DNA from 4 places in the Halalkalibacter krulwichiae genome. Region 1 is predicted to be linked to each of the others. Evidence: riboswitches for the same ligand, from Rfam matches in the RefSeq annotation. Region 1 holds a riboswitch; each other region holds the start of a gene.
What was found. Region 1 has a riboswitch for cyclic di-GMP ahead of BkAM31D_RS22195 (hypothetical protein). Riboswitches for the same ligand answer to the same signal wherever they lie in the genome.
Positions count from the first base shown of each region.

Region 2: it holds a riboswitch for cyclic di-GMP, as region 1 does, so the genes downstream of both, BkAM31D_RS20095 (hypothetical protein) here and BkAM31D_RS22195 (hypothetical protein) in region 1, are expected to answer to the same signal.
Region 3: it holds a riboswitch for cyclic di-GMP, as region 1 does, so the genes downstream of both, BkAM31D_RS23785 (hypothetical protein) here and BkAM31D_RS22195 (hypothetical protein) in region 1, are expected to answer to the same signal.
Region 4: it holds a riboswitch for cyclic di-GMP, as region 1 does, so the genes downstream of both, sinI (DNA-binding anti-repressor SinI) here and BkAM31D_RS22195 (hypothetical protein) in region 1, are expected to answer to the same signal.

Region 1 is NZ_CP020814.1:4,371,169-4,375,571, reverse strand. Features, by position in the region: gene BkAM31D_RS22210 (CBO0543 family protein) at 1-254, opposite strand, end outside; gene BkAM31D_RS22205 (hypothetical protein) at 373-990, shown strand; gene BkAM31D_RS22200 (CBO0543 family protein) at 1,077-1,568, shown strand; gene BkAM31D_RS22195 (hypothetical protein) at 1,710-2,489, opposite strand; cyclic di-GMP riboswitch class I at 2,591-2,688, opposite strand; gene BkAM31D_RS22190 (LytTR family DNA-binding domain-containing protein) at 3,006-3,467, shown strand; gene BkAM31D_RS22185 (DUF3021 domain-containing protein) at 3,464-3,877, shown strand; gene BkAM31D_RS22180 (methyl-accepting chemotaxis protein) at 3,981-4,403, shown strand, end outside.
Region 2 is NZ_CP020814.1:3,986,436-3,990,838, reverse strand. Features, by position in the region: gene BkAM31D_RS24570 (thiamine pyrophosphate-dependent enzyme) at 1-170, shown strand, start outside; gene BkAM31D_RS20100 (hypothetical protein) at 609-1,244, shown strand; cyclic di-GMP riboswitch class I at 1,521-1,605, shown strand; gene BkAM31D_RS20095 (hypothetical protein) at 1,645-1,851, shown strand; gene BkAM31D_RS20090 (hypothetical protein) at 2,017-2,262, shown strand; gene BkAM31D_RS20085 (WG repeat-containing protein) at 2,301-4,031, opposite strand; gene BkAM31D_RS20080 (S1C family serine protease) at 4,194-4,403, opposite strand, start outside.
Region 3 is NZ_CP020814.1:4,148,783-4,153,185, reverse strand. Features, by position in the region: gene BkAM31D_RS20945 (RNA polymerase alpha subunit C-terminal domain-containing protein) at 1-197, shown strand, start outside; gene BkAM31D_RS20940 (hypothetical protein) at 275-808, shown strand; gene BkAM31D_RS24610 (hypothetical protein) at 910-1,035, opposite strand; gene BkAM31D_RS23785 (hypothetical protein) at 1,292-1,492, opposite strand; cyclic di-GMP riboswitch class I at 1,460-1,554, opposite strand; gene BkAM31D_RS20935 (LCP family glycopolymer transferase) at 1,665-2,597, opposite strand; gene BkAM31D_RS20930 (YveK family protein) at 2,771-3,472, shown strand; gene BkAM31D_RS20925 (CpsD/CapB family tyrosine-protein kinase) at 3,484-4,185, shown strand; gene BkAM31D_RS20920 (tyrosine-protein phosphatase) at 4,208-4,403, shown strand, end outside.
Region 4 is NZ_CP020814.1:2,166,249-2,170,651, reverse strand. Features, by position in the region: gene BkAM31D_RS10920 (MarR family winged helix-turn-helix transcriptional regulator) at 1-98, opposite strand, end outside; gene BkAM31D_RS10915 (NADPH-dependent FMN reductase) at 248-781, opposite strand; cyclic di-GMP riboswitch class I at 1,092-1,180, shown strand; gene sinI (DNA-binding anti-repressor SinI) at 1,198-1,332, shown strand; gene BkAM31D_RS10905 (AbrB family transcriptional regulator) at 1,430-2,461, opposite strand; gene BkAM31D_RS10900 (YqeG family HAD IIIA-type phosphatase) at 2,681-3,163, shown strand; gene BkAM31D_RS10895 (VanW family protein) at 3,337-4,254, shown strand.

The DNA of each region.
Region 1 (4,403 bases):
TAGTAAAGCAAAAACAATGGGAAATGAAGAAAGTCAAAGGGCAGGTGAATCGTCACTCTATGAGGGAACGGTCTGACCTTATACTTTAAATACCCTCTCGATACGAGGAAACGGTCAGCGAAAGAATTGCCCATACAGCTAACTAAATACACAATAATCCAATCTTTTAGTGGGCGTTTTATAATTGCAAAAGGCAAAAGAAGAATGGATATGAAATTGATTAGCTTGAGAAAGAGATTTTCTATCTTCATCATAACACCTCCTCCTTTTAAACTGCTTCCTTTTTATAAAGACATACCTAAAAACAATTATTTTGAACAAATTACATATTTTGTAAGTTTGTTGGAGAAGGTATGATCAAGGAGGGGTAAAATGAATCACAAGCAAAAACAAATGCTCTTATTCGGTAGTATTTTTTTAGTAAGTGTATATAAAAAAACGTGGAAAGGGATACCTACCTATTATAAGAGCTTGAGTTATGTAAGTTTTATCAATGCCATGTATTATTACCTTTTCAAGAGACATTTGATTTGGGAGTTTAATCCTGGTGGAATGGATTGGAGGGTAGTTAGGTTAGTACATATTTTCTTAATCACACCATTGTTGGTGTTGCTATTCTTATCGAATTTTCCAAAGGAATTTAAAAAACAGGTTAAGTATGTTAGTAAATGGGTATTTGCTTCAACCATTGTCGATTGGCTTTTATTAAAGAGCAATATGTTAATTTTTAAAAACGGTTGGAATACGTTGTGGTCAGGCTTGATTTATTTACAAATGTACTTGTTTAGCTACTTATTTTTGAAGAGACCCTTTTTAGTAAGTGGACTATCGGTGATTTCGGTTGTTTTTTATATGGGAAGCTTCCGATTGCCTCTTTCGAAAAGGTTATACAAAGGCCCGATTTTGCTCTTATTTAAGAAAACGAAGTTACATTGGGTAGATCGTCTGAAAAAGGGAGTGTGTGACTGTTTTGCCCATCTTATTGCGTGAAAATATTAAATGCAAATTTCGACAAACACCTCATAGAAACGTTAAGCTCTGGTTACAGTAAGAGTGAACGGATAGGAGGTTTTGTTGTGAATAAAACCAAAGTGGAAAAATCGGCACTACGTGTACTGCTTCTTTTTTCAATAATTTTGCTTCCTTTTTTGCTGAGAAGGCCTCCGATAAAAGATTGGTTGTTAGCGTTTCTTCTTAATGCCTATTCAAATGTTTTGATTGACAAAGTCATTATTCACTCAGGGATGCTTGACTATCCAATTCGTGTCTTACCAAAAAAGTTTAATACGAATATTTTATTCGATCACATTATTTATCCAACGTTCTCAGTGATTGTCAATCAAGTGACAAGATATGATAAGCCGCTTATAAGTGCGCTCAAAATTATTCTGATGGTGCTACCGATTAATTTCATCGAGTTTTTGGCCGAACGGAAAACGGACTTTATAAAATGGAAAAAAGGTTGGAAATGGTATCATTCATTTGTTAGTATGTGTTTGAAGTCAATGTTGAATCGCTATCTTGTTGGGGTGATCAGAATGATTGATCGAAAAAAAAATAGTAACTAGTAGGAATGGATCCGAATAAAGAGACCATTCCTTTTTACTATGATTGGAGACCCTAGGGACGCGGTCTCCTAACCATAAAATATGTCAGTGTAGTAGCGGAATCAAACAATTAGCGGTGGTTAAAGGTGACAAAGATGTGAGTTAGCCATTAGCACATTCATGATCAATTTCTTCGTTGGGCATTCGTTTTAAAAATGCACAAGTGACTTTGCATTTCTCAAGAGTTGTCTCGATCTCACTTCTGACAAGAGTCGAATAAGAAGGCACTGCTTCAAGGCCTTTGTCATTAATGCGGATGAACCGAACTTCTTGGTTATTTGCTTGTGTACGCCATTCTAAATCAATCAAACCTTCTTCAATGAGCGTAGAAACCCCTTTAGTAAAAGTGGTGTAAGAGCATGATAAGCCATAATACAGTTGAATGTTTTTCAGTAATTTTGCAATGCTTACATACTCATCCTCATTTTCAACCTCTTGCCATTTTGTTAGCTCGAGCAACATAAGTAACATCATCGCGTGTTTCGAACGACAAAGTTGGTTTAAGAAATTAGATTCATCTGTTGAGAGATGAACTGGTTTTTTAGATGGCTGCATGTCCTGGCACACGTGTAAGAGGTGCTCTAAGCAGTGCAGCTGTTTTGTGAAAATATCTCTCCACTTATACGTTGTAGAAAAAAGAACTTCTTTGCCAGTAGCACTTAGTTTGTAAGAAGGCGTTTTCAGTGCTGAATTAATCAACAATAGCTCTTGTGTTTCAAGGGAAATAACAAGATTATGAACTTGCGTCTTCAAACTAATCGACTGGTCAAAAAAAGGCACATGAGCGGGTATTGATTCAGCAAGAGAAGAACTATCTCGCTGCCCTAAATAAACTTGCTGAAGGATTAACCATTTTAGCAATTGTTTTCTTGTAACTTTCACATACATCATCCTAAAATTTTTGTATTTTTTTTGCGACTAAAACAGACAAAGTAAGCCATCCCAAAGAAAATAGGGACGGCCTAAATAGACGTTCTATTTATGTTGGTAACCAGGCTGACATCATTTTGAATTGTTCCTCCAAAACCTTAGTCCCTAGGCTTTGCGTCCTACCCTTTCGAATAGTTTGCCTTTTTCAATTTTGTTTGTTTTATCCACCCACAACTGCCATAGTCAAGTGTACATGATGATCAGTGTTAGTTCAAGCGGTTGCCTTCATGACGCCTTTCCTCAATGATTGGTCAAAGGTGTTAAAGCTTTTTGCATGTCAGTTACCGTAGACGGCAAGTCACCTTGATATGTATGCATGATGGAGAAAGTAGAGCGACGAATTAGATTCATTGAAATAGACTAAAAGTATCAAGAGAACGATTGAAGGAGGGATCTAATTCTTTCATTCTCCTAAAGGGAAAAAATGTAAAGTGGAGAAAGCAATAAGGGAAGAGCAGGAGGTGCGGAATGAAAGTAACACTTGATATTGATCAGAATTATGAGCAAACGAGAATGACGATTCACTGCAAAGAAATTGATGACACTGTCAATGAGATTCTTAATTTTATGAAAGCAAAAGAAACGGAATTTCTTATTGGCCGGGAAGGAGAGCGACAGCATATTTTGAAACCGCAAGATATTCACTTTTTTTATACGCAAAAGGACGCGGTATATGCTGTGACCGATAAGGGTGAATTTAAATTAAAGGAGAAATTGTATGAACTTGAGCAGCTGTTAGCGCCGAACCGTTTTGTTCGACTATCTAAATCTGTGATAGCAAACCTAAGAGAATTTAGTCATTTTGAACCTTCCTTTAATGGAACGCTTTGTGTGTTCTTCAAGTCAGGGAAAAAGGAATATGTAACAAGACATTATGTAAAAGCGATTAAAGAAACATTGAAAATGAATAGGAGGGAAACAAACGAATGATTAAACGTTTCGTATTTCAAAGTGTTGTCGGTATTTTATTTGGAGCTTTTCTTGCGGTCATTTCCGTTATGAATGTGGTTTTGATTGGTGATGTGAATCAAGTAGAAGGATCGGTATTTGTAACAAATGCACTAGGGTTGATGTTTTGCGGGTGGTTCTTTGCCGTCACACCGCTTGTTTTTGAGATAAGGAGCTTATCTCTGTCGATGCAAACGCTCGTGCACTTTATGATCGTAACTCTTTTATACTTCCTATTATCTTTTGGAATTGGTTGGATTCAGTTCGATTTGATGAGCGTACTTGCAGGAGTAGGCATCTTTATTCTTATTTATGTATTGATTTGGACTGGATTTTACTTCTACTTTAAAAAGGAAGCGCGAAAGTTGAATGAAGAGTTGAAGCAGTTGTAAGGACGAAAGCATCGTTGAAACGTGATATATATCACATTTCCATACTGGACATTGCTGTATACTGTCATAAGTACTAGGACTATATGACAGTGGAGGGCTTTAAATGAAGTTAAGGGCGAAACTACTTTTGTCTTTTTTATCAATTATCGTCATTTTTGTTGGATTAACACTTTATGCGATCTACAATATGTCAGAGCTGTACGAGGATAGTGTTGAATTGTATCAAGATCAGCTTATTCCTACCGGTTATGTCGCTCAAATGGCGCAATTAGCTGAAAATACGAGAGTGCAAATGACGACTGGTCTCTTATACGAAGATGTGAGTTTAACAGATAGGGCGATCGAAAATTTAGAAAGCATTCAACAACTGCTTACACTGTATGAAGGAACGAATACACAAACCGAGGAAGCAGCAGCGCTTACCCGTTTTGCTGATAACTGGGCTTTGTTTGATGAACGAGTACGGATAAATAGAGAATTGTTTATAGCTGGTAATATCGAGGGGGTACGAGAAGGAATAGCAATT
Region 2 (4,403 bases), 380 kb from region 1:
TCGACTTCACCCCAGACGCCGACCTATCAAAGATCGCCGAAGCCGCAGGAGGAGCGTACGCCAAAAAAGTGGAACGAGCAGATGAATTACGAGATGCGATTCACGAATGCTTAGAAGTCGTCAAAGGAGGAAGAGTAGCTGTCTTGGATGTATCGCTGCCGAATGTTTAAAAATAAGATGGAGATAGCTCCTTTCGCTATGCGCCTTGAGAGAAGTAGGTTACTTCTTTCAAGGTTTTTATTTGGTTACTTGGAGAGCGTAGGGTTCTAAAGGACAGTCTCGAGGGAGAAGGGGTTGGAAGTGTCCGAGAGAAGTCGTCTAAAGGACAGTCTCGCGGGAGAAGGGGTTGGAAGTGTCCGAAAGAAGTCGTCTAAAGGACAGTCTCGCGGGAGAAGGGGTTGGAAGTGTCCGAAAGAAGTCGTCTAAAGGACAGTCTCGCGGGAGAAGGGGTTGGAAGTGTCCGAGAGAAGTTGTCTAAAGGACATCTCCCTTAGCAGTTCGGGCGCAATATGTCCTTAAGCAACAATCACCCTAAAACAGCCTGTTAAAAACACCTTTATTTGGCATACTAGTAAATGGATTTTATTTTCCAAATAGGAGGGTTTTAAATGAAAAAGAATGTAACATGGTTATTCATAGTGCTGTTTATTGCGTTTCTCGCAGCGTGCGGACAGCCACAAGCAGATGAGGAACTTGATGCCGATGAAGTAGCTGAAGCCCCTGGGGAAGAGGAAGAAGCAACGGAGGAGGACGAGCAATCGGTTGAAGTTGACCGTGGTCTCTTGAACGTCGAAATTACGATTCCGCCAATGATGCTTGAAGATCAAGACATCGACCAAGTGATCGCTGATGCAAAAGAAGCCGGCGTAAAAGAAGTAACAGAAAATGAGGATGGCTCGCTTACGTATAAAATGTCGCGCTCGACTCATAACGAAATGATGAGCGAGATGAGAGAGGGAATTGAAGCGAATATCGAAGAAATCAAACAGAGTGACGATTACCCATCAATTGCGGATGTGAGATCGAACCAATCTTATTCAGAGTTTACGCTCGTTGTTGACCAAGAAGCTTTTGAAAATAGCTTTGATGGATTCGCTGCATTAGGATTAGCGATGACTGGGATGTATTATCAGATCTTTAACGGAGACGATCCAGATAAGATTGACGTAACAATTCATTTAGAAAACGCAGAGACCGGTGAAGTGTTTAATACAACTGTTTATCCGGATGCGTTTGAGGAATAAGGGAAAGCCACTACGCCTTTGGTAAGAGAGGGTGTGGTGGCTTTTTTTGGGTCTCATACACCAACCGATCAAAATTCATGGCTATTACTTTAGTAAACCGAAATGCAGGGGAAATATAGGAGTAATACCTTGAAATTACTAACTGAATTTCCTAGATAAGGGAGCAATGATATTTAGATACTAATTATCTCTTCAATAAACGTTAAGAAAAATAAAATAACCCCTACCGTTTTCACTACAACGATAGTACAATAAGCATATAACTAAAAACCTAATCGAACGAAAGGGCAAAATCATTGAAAAGTGATGACGCAAAACTATAGGGGCTAAAGTTATGAAACTATGCTAGCCAGTTGCCGAATTTAATACCTTTTGTCGATTAACAAAAGGAGGATTTAGTGTGTCTGAAACCGTTGGGAAGAAGCAACTTATTAACTATGTTCAAAAGTTAATTGAAACAAAGAACTCCTTGTTTGAGCAGCTTGAAGAAGAAGATTTAGTAGAGTTAAAGCAAATCAACCTAGGAGAGGTCAAAGCCGTTGACCTAGTTGTTCGAGACATGATTAGGGAATTTTACCTATCCGAGGAAGATTTTAAAGGTTTATAATGATTGTTTGAGCCAGCACATGTGTGTTGGCTTTTTTTAGTGGGCTGCGAAGGCAATGGAAGTTAAGAAGAACTCATTATCATCAAGGTAGGAGCAAAACGCCTCAGCCTACCCTCACCCCTAAACACTCTCCCACATAAAGTAAACGGAAGGGAGAGATCTTTAATGAATTGGCAACAAAAGGTGTGGCAACTCATGGGGCAGCCGATTGGTGTGTCTTTTAAGAACGGTCAAGGTACGTCAGGGGTTTTGTGTGATGCGTATGGAGGACAAATATATGTAATGGAATATTTGTATCAGGCTCAATTTGCTCTGAAGCATTATGATTTTCATAGCATTCAAGATATTAATCCTTTTCCTCATTGTCCGCCCCAGCAAGGGCAGCAACGGCCTTATCAACCGTTATATTAATAAAGAAAGGCCACTTCATACAAGTGGCCTTTCAACATTCATTCATGCAAAGATCGCCAAAATGAACTAGTAAAATCAAGGATTCCCTCGATTTCTTTAAAAGGGATGGTAAAGCTAGGGAAACCGGCAACATAAGCTGCGATTTCGTATGGTTCAAAGTAAAGGACAAGTGCGTCATCGGTTACGTAGAAGGCTTGGTCGGGTGTGATGCCGCGGTATTGGTCTGGGAAAAAGTAGGTATGCCCTTGTTCCATTTGGTCTTTTATCTGTTGGCCAACGATATCACTTAATTCTTTTACATAGTCACTATCTTGTTTGAAAAGGTCTTTAAGCTGATAGATTTGCCCGGTACCTAAATCAATGGAGACGTGCACTTGGTACGGCATGCCGTGTGCGGCGCCAAATGGATAGCGGTAGCCTTCTAATTTTAAGATGAGCAAATGGTTTTGGAAAAAGGCTACCGAGAAATCACCGTAGTAGCCGTAATCCAACTGAGTCGATGGAACCGGGAGTACGAGTGATTTTTGACGAAGGATGGCATTGACGTTTTTCTCAGCTTCGCCGTTTGTCATTCCTTCAATTTGTGGATAATAGACGAGATAATCTTTGTTCGGGCTGTATTTTCGAATATGAATTCGGTATTGGTCGTCGAGTGGGAAGACGGTGTTAGGTTGATAGACAATGTTGCCAGCACGATCATAATAGGACAAACTGTGGTCGACATTGGCTTGAATGACATCATCAATGATCGTGATTGTACCGATGCCTGGGATCACAGGAAGCGAGGGCTCACGCTGGCCACTTTCGTTAATGAAAAAAGTGAACTGGCCGGCTGTCGTCGAGCTGAGTCCATTTTTATATTCGGCAACCTGATCATAAAGAAAATCGGTCAACACGGAGCCGTCGGTCGTAGCGATTCCGTAGCGTGAGCCAGTAAAGGGGCGCTCCGGATCGAACGCGCGCCCAACCGCGACACGCCCGTTGCCAAGTTGCGTCATATCCTGATAGGTTGGTGGAAGAATGTAGCTCGCATCGCGATTAATCAAGCCATATTGATTGTCGATGCCTTCTGCAGCATTGACGATTGCGCGCTCGTTTTGAAATGGCAAAGCGTAAGTGAACTGTGGTTCGATCATCACAGTTCCTTGTTCATCTACATATCCCCAATTATCCTGGTACGTTTTTGCAAAGGCGATAAGTCCTTCGCTATAGCTCATCATCGACGCATAAGGATAGCTTTGAACGATGTGTCCATCACGATTAATGAGAGCAAACTCGTTCTCCTTGATTTTCACAAGAGCCTTGCCATCTGAAAAATCATAAGCGAGTTCAAACTGTAGTGGAATATGCTCGTTTCCATCCTCATCTAAATAGCCATACAAAAATTGATCGTCGCGCGTCTCGGCAAAAATCGCTCTGCCTTCCTGATAAGGGTTAATCAGTCCGTATGTTTTTTTTGTTAACACCTGACCTTGCTCATTGATAACGGAAAAACCTTCATCATCCGTCACAATGGCGCGGTTCTCTGTAAAGGGCAACATTGAATTATATTGTGGTTCGATAACGAATTGCCCTGTGTCGTTTATTAACCCGACTTTCCCGTTCAGCCTAGCAATCGCCATCCCGTTTTCCTGAAAATCATCTGCTTCCTCAAATTGAGGAGGGAGCACGAATTGCCCTTGATTGTTGATGTATCCCCAACGTTTTCCTTCTTTCGTATGAATGAAAGCGGGGAGGAGGGGTGTTAAGTTTGTTTGTAGTCTATTCATTGGATCGTCACTCCGTATGTGTTGTTTTCTCTATCATACGAATGATGGGGAAAGCCGTGCCTGTCAGGGGAGAGGCTCAGAGTATTTTCCAAAAGAAAGCTAAAAAAACACCAAAAAGCACCTCGTTTTCACGCGAGATGCTTTTTGCCGACGGTTTCGTTGCTATTCTAACTCCTCGCCCCAACCGGAGAGGATCTTCATTTGATCATTTTCATAACCGATCGTGTAAGTGACTCTGTACTGGCTGAACGTATCGCCATCGTCCGTACGTTCTTGTGCTGTAATAATGGCGACTACGGTAATCTCTTCACTGCTGTTCACTGTAAGTTCCTCGATTGAAACGGCCTTCGTATCGATATAGCCTTCTCGAAA
Region 3 (4,403 bases), 220 kb from region 1:
ATAAGCCCTCTAGCGGCTTCCTTTCAAAACTCAGTTCACCTGCAAGAAGTGCCTTGCTCCACGAAGGCATCGACACACTGCAAAAACTCTCAACCCATACCGAAAAAGAAATCCTAAAAATCCACGGGATTGGCCCAGCTTCCATCCCAACAATGAGAACTCTATTAGAAGAAGAAGGGTTAACATTTAAACAATAAAGTAACGAGAGCGATTGCCGAACGAGTGGCAGTCGCTTTAACCCTAATGTGACACAAAGGAAGGGGAGGAGGTAGTTATGAACCTTTTCTTTGATCTATCATGGCAACTATTCCATTACCTACTAATAGCCATTCTCCTAACGGCGCTTATCTTTCTACTAAGTCGTTTCATCAAGAATAAAATCGCGCTACTTGCCGTAACACTCACTATCATTCTCGGAACCATTCTCCTAATCAACCAAACCAAATACACAACATTCCAGGACCTCGTTCCCGAAGATAGCGAGATTAGAAGCATCTCCATAACAGTGAACGACTTATCTGGAGACAGAGCCGAACCCGCAGCACGCACGACAATCGAAGACGACTCACTCATTCAAGAAATCCTAGAAGACCTCAATCAAATCAAACTGAAAAAAGATGACGATGTCCGAGTGCAAAATAGAAAATACACAATAGGAATAACAGCAAATCATAAGATAAGAGAGAACTTCTCAAGGACCACAACGACTTATCTAAAAATTGATGATCAATATGTCGGTGAATCGCAAATCATTAGCAACACCAACCACTTAAAGACGATTGAATCCCTCATTGAAAAGAACAACTAAAAACAAAAAGCCAGCTCTCCCCTCGAGAACTGGCTCCTACTAAATAATATAAGAATGTAATAGTGCGAAATAAGACCCAGAATAATAGAACGTAAAAGTACCTACATGATCTTTTTTAATTCTCCGCCCCAAATCTTTAAGTAATAGCGATCTTCCGTATCTTTTAATAGTTTTACTCCAACTAACGCAAGTGGTGTCCATACTGGCTTCACACTAATAAAAGGCATCGTCCAATCTTCCCCCGATCTATTTTATAATATATTCATAGTGATAATCTATTTATGTAATTACTTCCATTATAAGAAACTCCAGGTACACTATCAACCGAGAATATTGTCGAACCGAAAAAAAGTACGAAAAAAGACCTCCCAACTTGGAAGGCCTTTTTACATCATGCCCCAGATAGATGAAATCTATCTAGGAAATCAGGGAATACAAGCTCCACCCAAGGACAATAGGCACGAGGAGCCAATCAATCAATTCTTACATTCCGCCGACTAAGACAGAAACTCCAACTGCTAGTGCAATCCCAACAGTGGAAAGGACAACGGTGTAAGCAACTTGCTTGATTTTCTTTCTCTTGTGCAATTGTTCTGGTGTGTAAAACATTGTCATTCCTCCTCCAAATAAAGTCATCACACGGAGGCAGTTCTCGGTAGCTGGCTGGCATAATGACCAATTCATTGGCCAATGAAGCCCCTATAGCTTTGCGTCATCTGCTTTCACAGACTTTGCCTTTTTCGCATGATACTTTTCTATTATCGACAATTCTTGACATTACTTTAAGGTTTTATTCAACTTTTACACAAAAAAAGAGATTCATAAGGTTCATACCCCAAGAATCTCTATTTCAAACTTATTCAGCAACTGTCACACTCTCGTCCACTTCAAGGCCTAAATGAACCCGAAGCTCATTACTTACACGAGAGACTTCCTCATCCGGAACTTCTAAATAATAGATTCCATTAATACGAGTACCAACCCCGCTAATCTCCATTTGCTCAACATGATGACGAGCGTCGCGGTACTTATCTTGAATCTTCCACATCGCATCCAAATCAAGATCCGTTCTTACTGATTTCCCAACTTCCTCTAAAATACTACCCGCTCTCGTAATCGAACTAATCTGTGCTCCTTCTTGAATGACCGCTTCGACAATTTGACGCTGGCGATCATTTCGGCCGAAGTCCCCACGCGGATCTTCATAACGCATTCTCGAGTATGCAAGAGCCTCATCACCAGATAAGAACAATGTTCCTTCTTCAAACCGATGCCCATTCTGTGAAAAAGCAAAATCATTCTCGACTTGCACGCCACCAAGCGCATCAATCAACCCTTTAAACCCTTCCATATTGACACTGACATAATGATCAATCGGAATATCAAGGAAGTGCTCCACCGTATCCATCGTCAGCTCAACCCCACCAAACGCATAGGCATGGTTAATCTTGTCCAACCCTCGACCTTCAATCTCTGTCCGCGTATCACGAGGAATACTTAACATCTTTACCGAACGATCATCCGGATTAACCGTCATGACAATAATCGTATCCGATCGACCTTCATGATCATCCCCACGTGAATCAACACCGGCAATTAAGAAGGAAATCGGCTCACTTTGTTCGACATCAACTTCCACCTCTCGCTTTTCAGTGACACGCTCAATCGGCTCATGAATCTCCTGCGCCGTATCGGTAACAGACTTATATAGATAGAAGCCGTACCCACCAACGGCGACAGCAATAACACCAAAAAATAATCCTAAAGTAATAAGAATTTTCGACTTCACAAGGCCCTCCTCTTTCTTACGTCTCAGTAAATTTCCATAAATATGGTCTGGATTTCTTCTGCAATTATAGTTAAATTATATAAAGCAAGCAACAAAAACATCTACAGAAAATGACAATCTGTGATATAATTCTTTCTATTGCTAATTACAAATTTAGGAGGTCCTTTAATAGAATGGAAGAAACGATTAGCTTACAAGATATTTTCCGAACGTTACGCAGACGTTTGAAACTCATTATTATTATCCCAATTATCGCTGTATTAATTAGCGCACTCGTAAGTTTTTACCTCTTAACACCAATTTATCAAAGCTCAACACAGATTCTCGTCAACCAAGCGAGCAGCAATGATCAATTTTATAGCTCAAACGAAATACGTACAAACATAGAACTCATAAACACATACAACGTTATTATCAAAAGTCCAATCATTCTAGAAAAAGTAATTGAAGAAGCGAACTTAACGGAGTCCGTTAGTCAATTAAATAGCAAAGTAACCGTCGGAAGTCAAAATAACTCACAAGTTGTCAACATTACAGTCGAACACGAACAACCAGCAACAGCGGCGCACATTGCCAACACAATTGCGACCGTCTTTCAACGTGAAATCGCCGATATTATGAACGTCGATAACGTCAGCATCTTATCACCAGCACAAGTATCAGAATCACCATCACCGGTAAAACCAAATCCGAACTTGAACATGGCGATTGCCTTTGTCGTTGGATTAATGGCAGCAATCGGACTTGCCTTCTTACTTGAATACTTAGATACAACGATGAAGACAGAAAAAGACATTGAAGACGTTCTAGATCTACCTGTACTCGGTGTGATAGCAACGTTTGACGAAAAAAGCGGAACTAGACAAAAGAAATAGGAGTGAACAAAATGGCTCGTAAAGATAAAAAATTAACATTGAAGAACCAACGAAACCTGATTACAGACATTAGCAAAAGCTCTCCTATTTCAGAGCAATACCGTACGATCCGATCAAACATTGCTTTCTCAGCCGTTGACCGCGAGATCAAAACGATTCTTGTGACATCAGCTGGACCAGGAGAAGGAAAATCAACAACTGCAGCCAACTTAGCAGTGGTTATGGCACAAACAGGACAATCTGTTCTAATGATCGATGCTGATATGCGTAAGCCAACAGCTCATTACACATTTAGCACACCAAACTTAACGGGCTTAACAAATGTTTTAACAAAGCAATCAAGCTTAGAACAAGCGATTCAAGAAACAAAGATCGAAAACTTATCATTATTAACATGTGGACCGATCCCACCAAATCCAGCTGAGTTATTAAATTCACGCATGATGGGTTTGATCCTTGAACGTGCACAAGAAATGTTTGATGTCATTATTCTAGATAGCCCACCTGTAATGGCCGTAACGGATGCACAAATCCTCTCGAGCAAATGTGATGGAACCGTACTTGTTGTCTCTAGCGGTAAAACCGAACGCGAAGGTGTGAAGAAAGCAAAAGAATTGCTTCAAAAAGCCAATGCACACATTCTTGGTGCGGTATTAAACAACAAAGAAATAGAAGCTGGAAATTATTATTACTATTATAGTAACCAAAAATAAACAATCGTAAGGAGGAGAAGCAATGATTGATATCCATTGTCACATACTGCCAGGAGTAGATGACGGACCTCGTAATCTAGCAGAAAGCTTAGAGTTAGCGAGAGCAGCGGAAGCAGAAGGGATTACAACGATCATTGCGACTCCTCATCATAAACACCCGTCATTTGAAAATGACGGTCCATCCGTCCTACAAAAGGTAGATGAATTAAACCAAGCAT
Region 4 (4,403 bases), 2.2 Mb from region 1:
TTTATGTCTTCCTCTACTCGCTTCGTAATAGTTTGAACTGCTCGTGACAATACAACGAATAATTTCAACGATTGGTCTTGATCATTTATTTTCATTATTCATTCATTCCTTTATTTTTTATCTCAGTTTCGAGATAATTATACCGTTATAAATACCTCTTTGTCAATGATCCCACTTGTGTACCATAAACAAAGGGACGTTTCAAAAAGCCAATTATTGACCTTTTGGACGCCCCTTTGGGAATTGCTTACAGCTTTAACTTCGTATGTAAGGTTACCAATTCTTTTGCTAATGTATCAATACGATCGTTTACCTCTTCATTTGTAATCACATTGTTTTGATCAAAGCAGCTGCTGTGTACAAACACATTCGTAGGTGTAATAGCTTTAAAGAAAGACAAGATTGGCTTTAATTGATTATCTGCAACAAGGAAATGTTTGTCTGATCCAGCTGTAGTTACAGTTCCAACCACTTTTGATTCGAAAACATTCGTAGGCAGATGATCAAATAAGTTTTTCAATGCACCAGTAATAGATGCTTGATAAATTGGCGTACCAATCACAAACAAATCAGCTTCTTTTATTTTCGTAATGACCATTTGCGTGTCCTGATTATATTGATCGAACGGCTTCCCCGTTACGAATTCAACATTTAACTCTTTCATATCGATTAATTCAATTTCTAATTTAGGCTCTAACTCTTTCGCTCTTTTTAGAACCTCATTTACAGCTATAGCCGTTTTTTCTCCAATTAAAGACCCAGAAACCCCAAGTAATTTCATTTTAATCGCTCCTAACTTTATCGTACTTTTCTATTTTACCTAAAATATCCTATTTTATTATTAAAACAGAAATTAATAAAAAGTACAAAACATAAAGCTTATTTAGCCAAATGGTCCTATAATCCCTTTTATGAAGATTGTATATAACTGTCGATTTTTTTGGATTTTTTTTACTAATTACGATATCGATATTATGTTACTATTTTATTAGATTAACAACATAATTAACGTAAAAAGGGTTCAAATGTAAGATTTTACCTATTTTTTCACTCTATAAAATTCGTTGTTCTTTGTTTCTTATTACATTTAAATAATGAAAAGGCAAACTTATTGAAAGATAAGGACGCAAAACTTCAGATCTAAGGTGAATTTTATTACTAGGATGGCTGAGTTACCGAACAAATGGAGGATGGAAGATGATTTTTTCGCCAGAGGACGAAAGAAAAAGTTCGTTAGATTTGGAGTGGCTTCAGCTATTATTGGAAGCAAAAAGAATAGGTCTCACCCCTAAAGAAGTTAGGGATTTTATCATGCTCAATAAAAACAAATAATCGGACTATCAGCCTTAATAAGAAATGTAGAATACGTTTAGAAAATGTAGGATGAAGGAAAACCTCCATCCTTTTTTTAGATTACCGTATATTTTATCTACTCTTGTTCTGTGTTAGCAAATAGTTTTATCAGAAATGGCAAAGCTAAAAACAATGCCAGTACTCTTGCCATCTGCAATGTTGCTACTAGTGCTGCATCCATGTTCAATGCAGCAGCAGTTGAAGCCATCTCTGCTGCTCCTGCTGCAACAATCCCTAATAAACTTGAAAGCCAATCAATCGGTGTTAGCACAAAGAAGATTGTAGCAAGGCCTAGGCTCATCATAAAGTAAATGAATAAGGTTATTGCACTAATACCACCTATTTCCTTTAGTTGTAAAAGTGCTTTTCGATCAAAGCGAATCCCAATTATTGCTCCCATAATCGACTGTGCAATTCCCATTATAAATCCCGGTACCTCTATTGTAGGAAATAGCAGATGACATAGAAAGCCTAAACCAATCGCAAAAAATAATGAAGAACCAGGAAAATTCACCCGTTTGCTTAATAAAATAGTTACCAGCATGATCGATATTAAAATACTTATGGAGAGAAAGACTTGAGACACATTTACATCGATAAAATAATTCGATTGCTTCCCGGCAATAGGTTCATTTAAACCTACGACTAAAGGGATCACTAACACAAACAAAGTAATTCTCGTTGTATGGAAGGCTGCAACCACTTGTTCATTCGCTCCATACTGATGACTTAGGGCAATTACCTCAGACGCTCCCCCAGGTAAGCAGCAAAAAAATGCCGTATTGTGGTTTAAATTTGAGTAACGCTTTAAAAACTTTCCTAACAAAATGCCACTTATAATCGTAATCGTTAACGTGATAAAAAATGGTAAGAGCAATGCTTGATAATTTAAAAATTGTTCAGGTCTAAGCATCAAGCCAATGTTTGCACCGATAATCGCTAATACAACAGTAAATAGCTTATTAGGTAAATAGATTTTCATAATAAAAAATGAACAAACCATTCCAGCTAATATGGAACCGAGTAACCAACCTGCCGGGATGTTTAGAAGAGAGAAAAGTCCTCCAACCATTACAGCACTCAAAATATATACTAGTTTTTTACTCAAAAGAAATCGCCTTCTTTAAATAATTGAATTTATTTCGCATCTCTAATAGTATAACACTTATTTCAAAATTTTGGATAAAGTGAAATTCTAATAAAAAATAAATGATGGATTGTTAATTCATAAACTTTGATGAAATGTAAGAGAAGAATAGTGTATAATTTATGAAGCTCTCTTATTCAATGAGAACATGGCAAATACATAAAAGGCAGTGAGTATATTATGAAGTTTTTCAAACCTGATTTTGAGCTCCATCATTTTTCTGATATTACAAAAGAGTGGTTGGAGAAAAACAATGTTCAAACGATTTTCTCCGATTTAGATAGTACGCTGGCAACTCACGATCAGCCTGGTGATGATGAGCTGATTGATTGGATTCAAATGTTAAAAAACAATGGTGTTCAATTGGTAATTGCCTCTAATAATAGTCAGGGGCGTGTCGATCGCTTTTGTGAGCCGCACGGCATCATCGGCTTCGGAAAATGCAAAAAGCCTTCCGCTTCAGAGGTGAGAAAACATATGAATACACTAGGTGCTAAAGATGATACTACACTTTTTCTGGGCGATCAGCTATTCACTGATATTTGGTGTGGCAAAAATGTAGGTATTCGAACCGTGCTCGTTAACCCGATAGGCCAAGAACATGAGCCTATTCAAATTGTTTTTAAACGAAAAATTGAAAATTGGATTAAAAAGCGTTGGTAAGAGAAATGAGCTTGGATGTTGCAATGATTTGTTGCGTCATCCTTTTTTTGTACTCTTTACATCTGTTTAACCCAGTAATACGATTCTTTAAAAAAGTCATGTTTTTCGTTTCTACTTTTCACATGAAATTTCACTTCTCTAGTTATACTAAATTAGGGAGGTATCTTAACAAAATGACATATTTCTTAACGATTCTTATGCTCTTATCCCCTTTTTTAACTCCTGATGATTTAACTGTTACACATGAGGGTGAAACGATTGCCACTGTAAACAGGGAAGACTTCTACCTGCCTTTAATTGGTAAAGAAATGATTGATCATGATAAATATCATTTCTTTTTGACTAAAGTGGAACAAAAAGTTTTTCTGCCTCCTGTTAATGCGAAAATCGCTAAAAATGGTCAATTGATTCCGGAACAGATTGGGTATATGCTCGATAAGCGCCAATTTAAAGAAAGATTCTACCAATATTATTACGGTATTGAATCAGCTGAGTTAAAAGTACCGATACGGCCTGTACATCCAAAAGTAAATAGCGAAATTTTGTCCAATATTCGTGTTCAACGTATAGGACAATATGTAACCTATTTTAACAATCGTAACAAAGAGCGTTCGCATAATATTCATTTGGCGACCGAAGCTATTAACAATCATGTTGTGTTTCCTGGTGAAACTTTTTCATTCAATCAGGTTGTCGGAAAACGGACTCGAGAACGTGGGTATTTATCAGCTCCTGTTATAGTCCGAGGGGAATTATCGGAAGATATCGGAGGTGGTATTTGCCAAGTTTCATCAACGTTATACAATGCGATTGACCATGCTGGTTTAAAAGTTATTCAGCGCTATTCTCATAGCAGGAGGGTCCCTTATGTTCCACGTGGGCGTGATGCAACAGTTAGTTGGTATGGACCTGATTTTACGTTTAAAAACAATTTAAACCAACCTATTCTTATTCAAGCCAAAATATATGGCGGTCAAATGTTAGTATATATTTTATCATCCGATTCAGTTATTTATGAGCAAAGACGTGTGCCAGGTGCTCCATCGAAATTACCTAAAGAAATCATCATAAACAACGCAGAAATCCTATAATGAATGCCCCGTTTCAACGTAAGCATCAGAAATCGTAAAATCGATCTTAAGCAGCTTCAGCTCTATGAACAGAGCTGAGGCCGTTTAGGCGTTTTTGATGTGATTTGACCCTTTAAGGATTGAGCCTTTTTAACAGAAAAAAATACTCC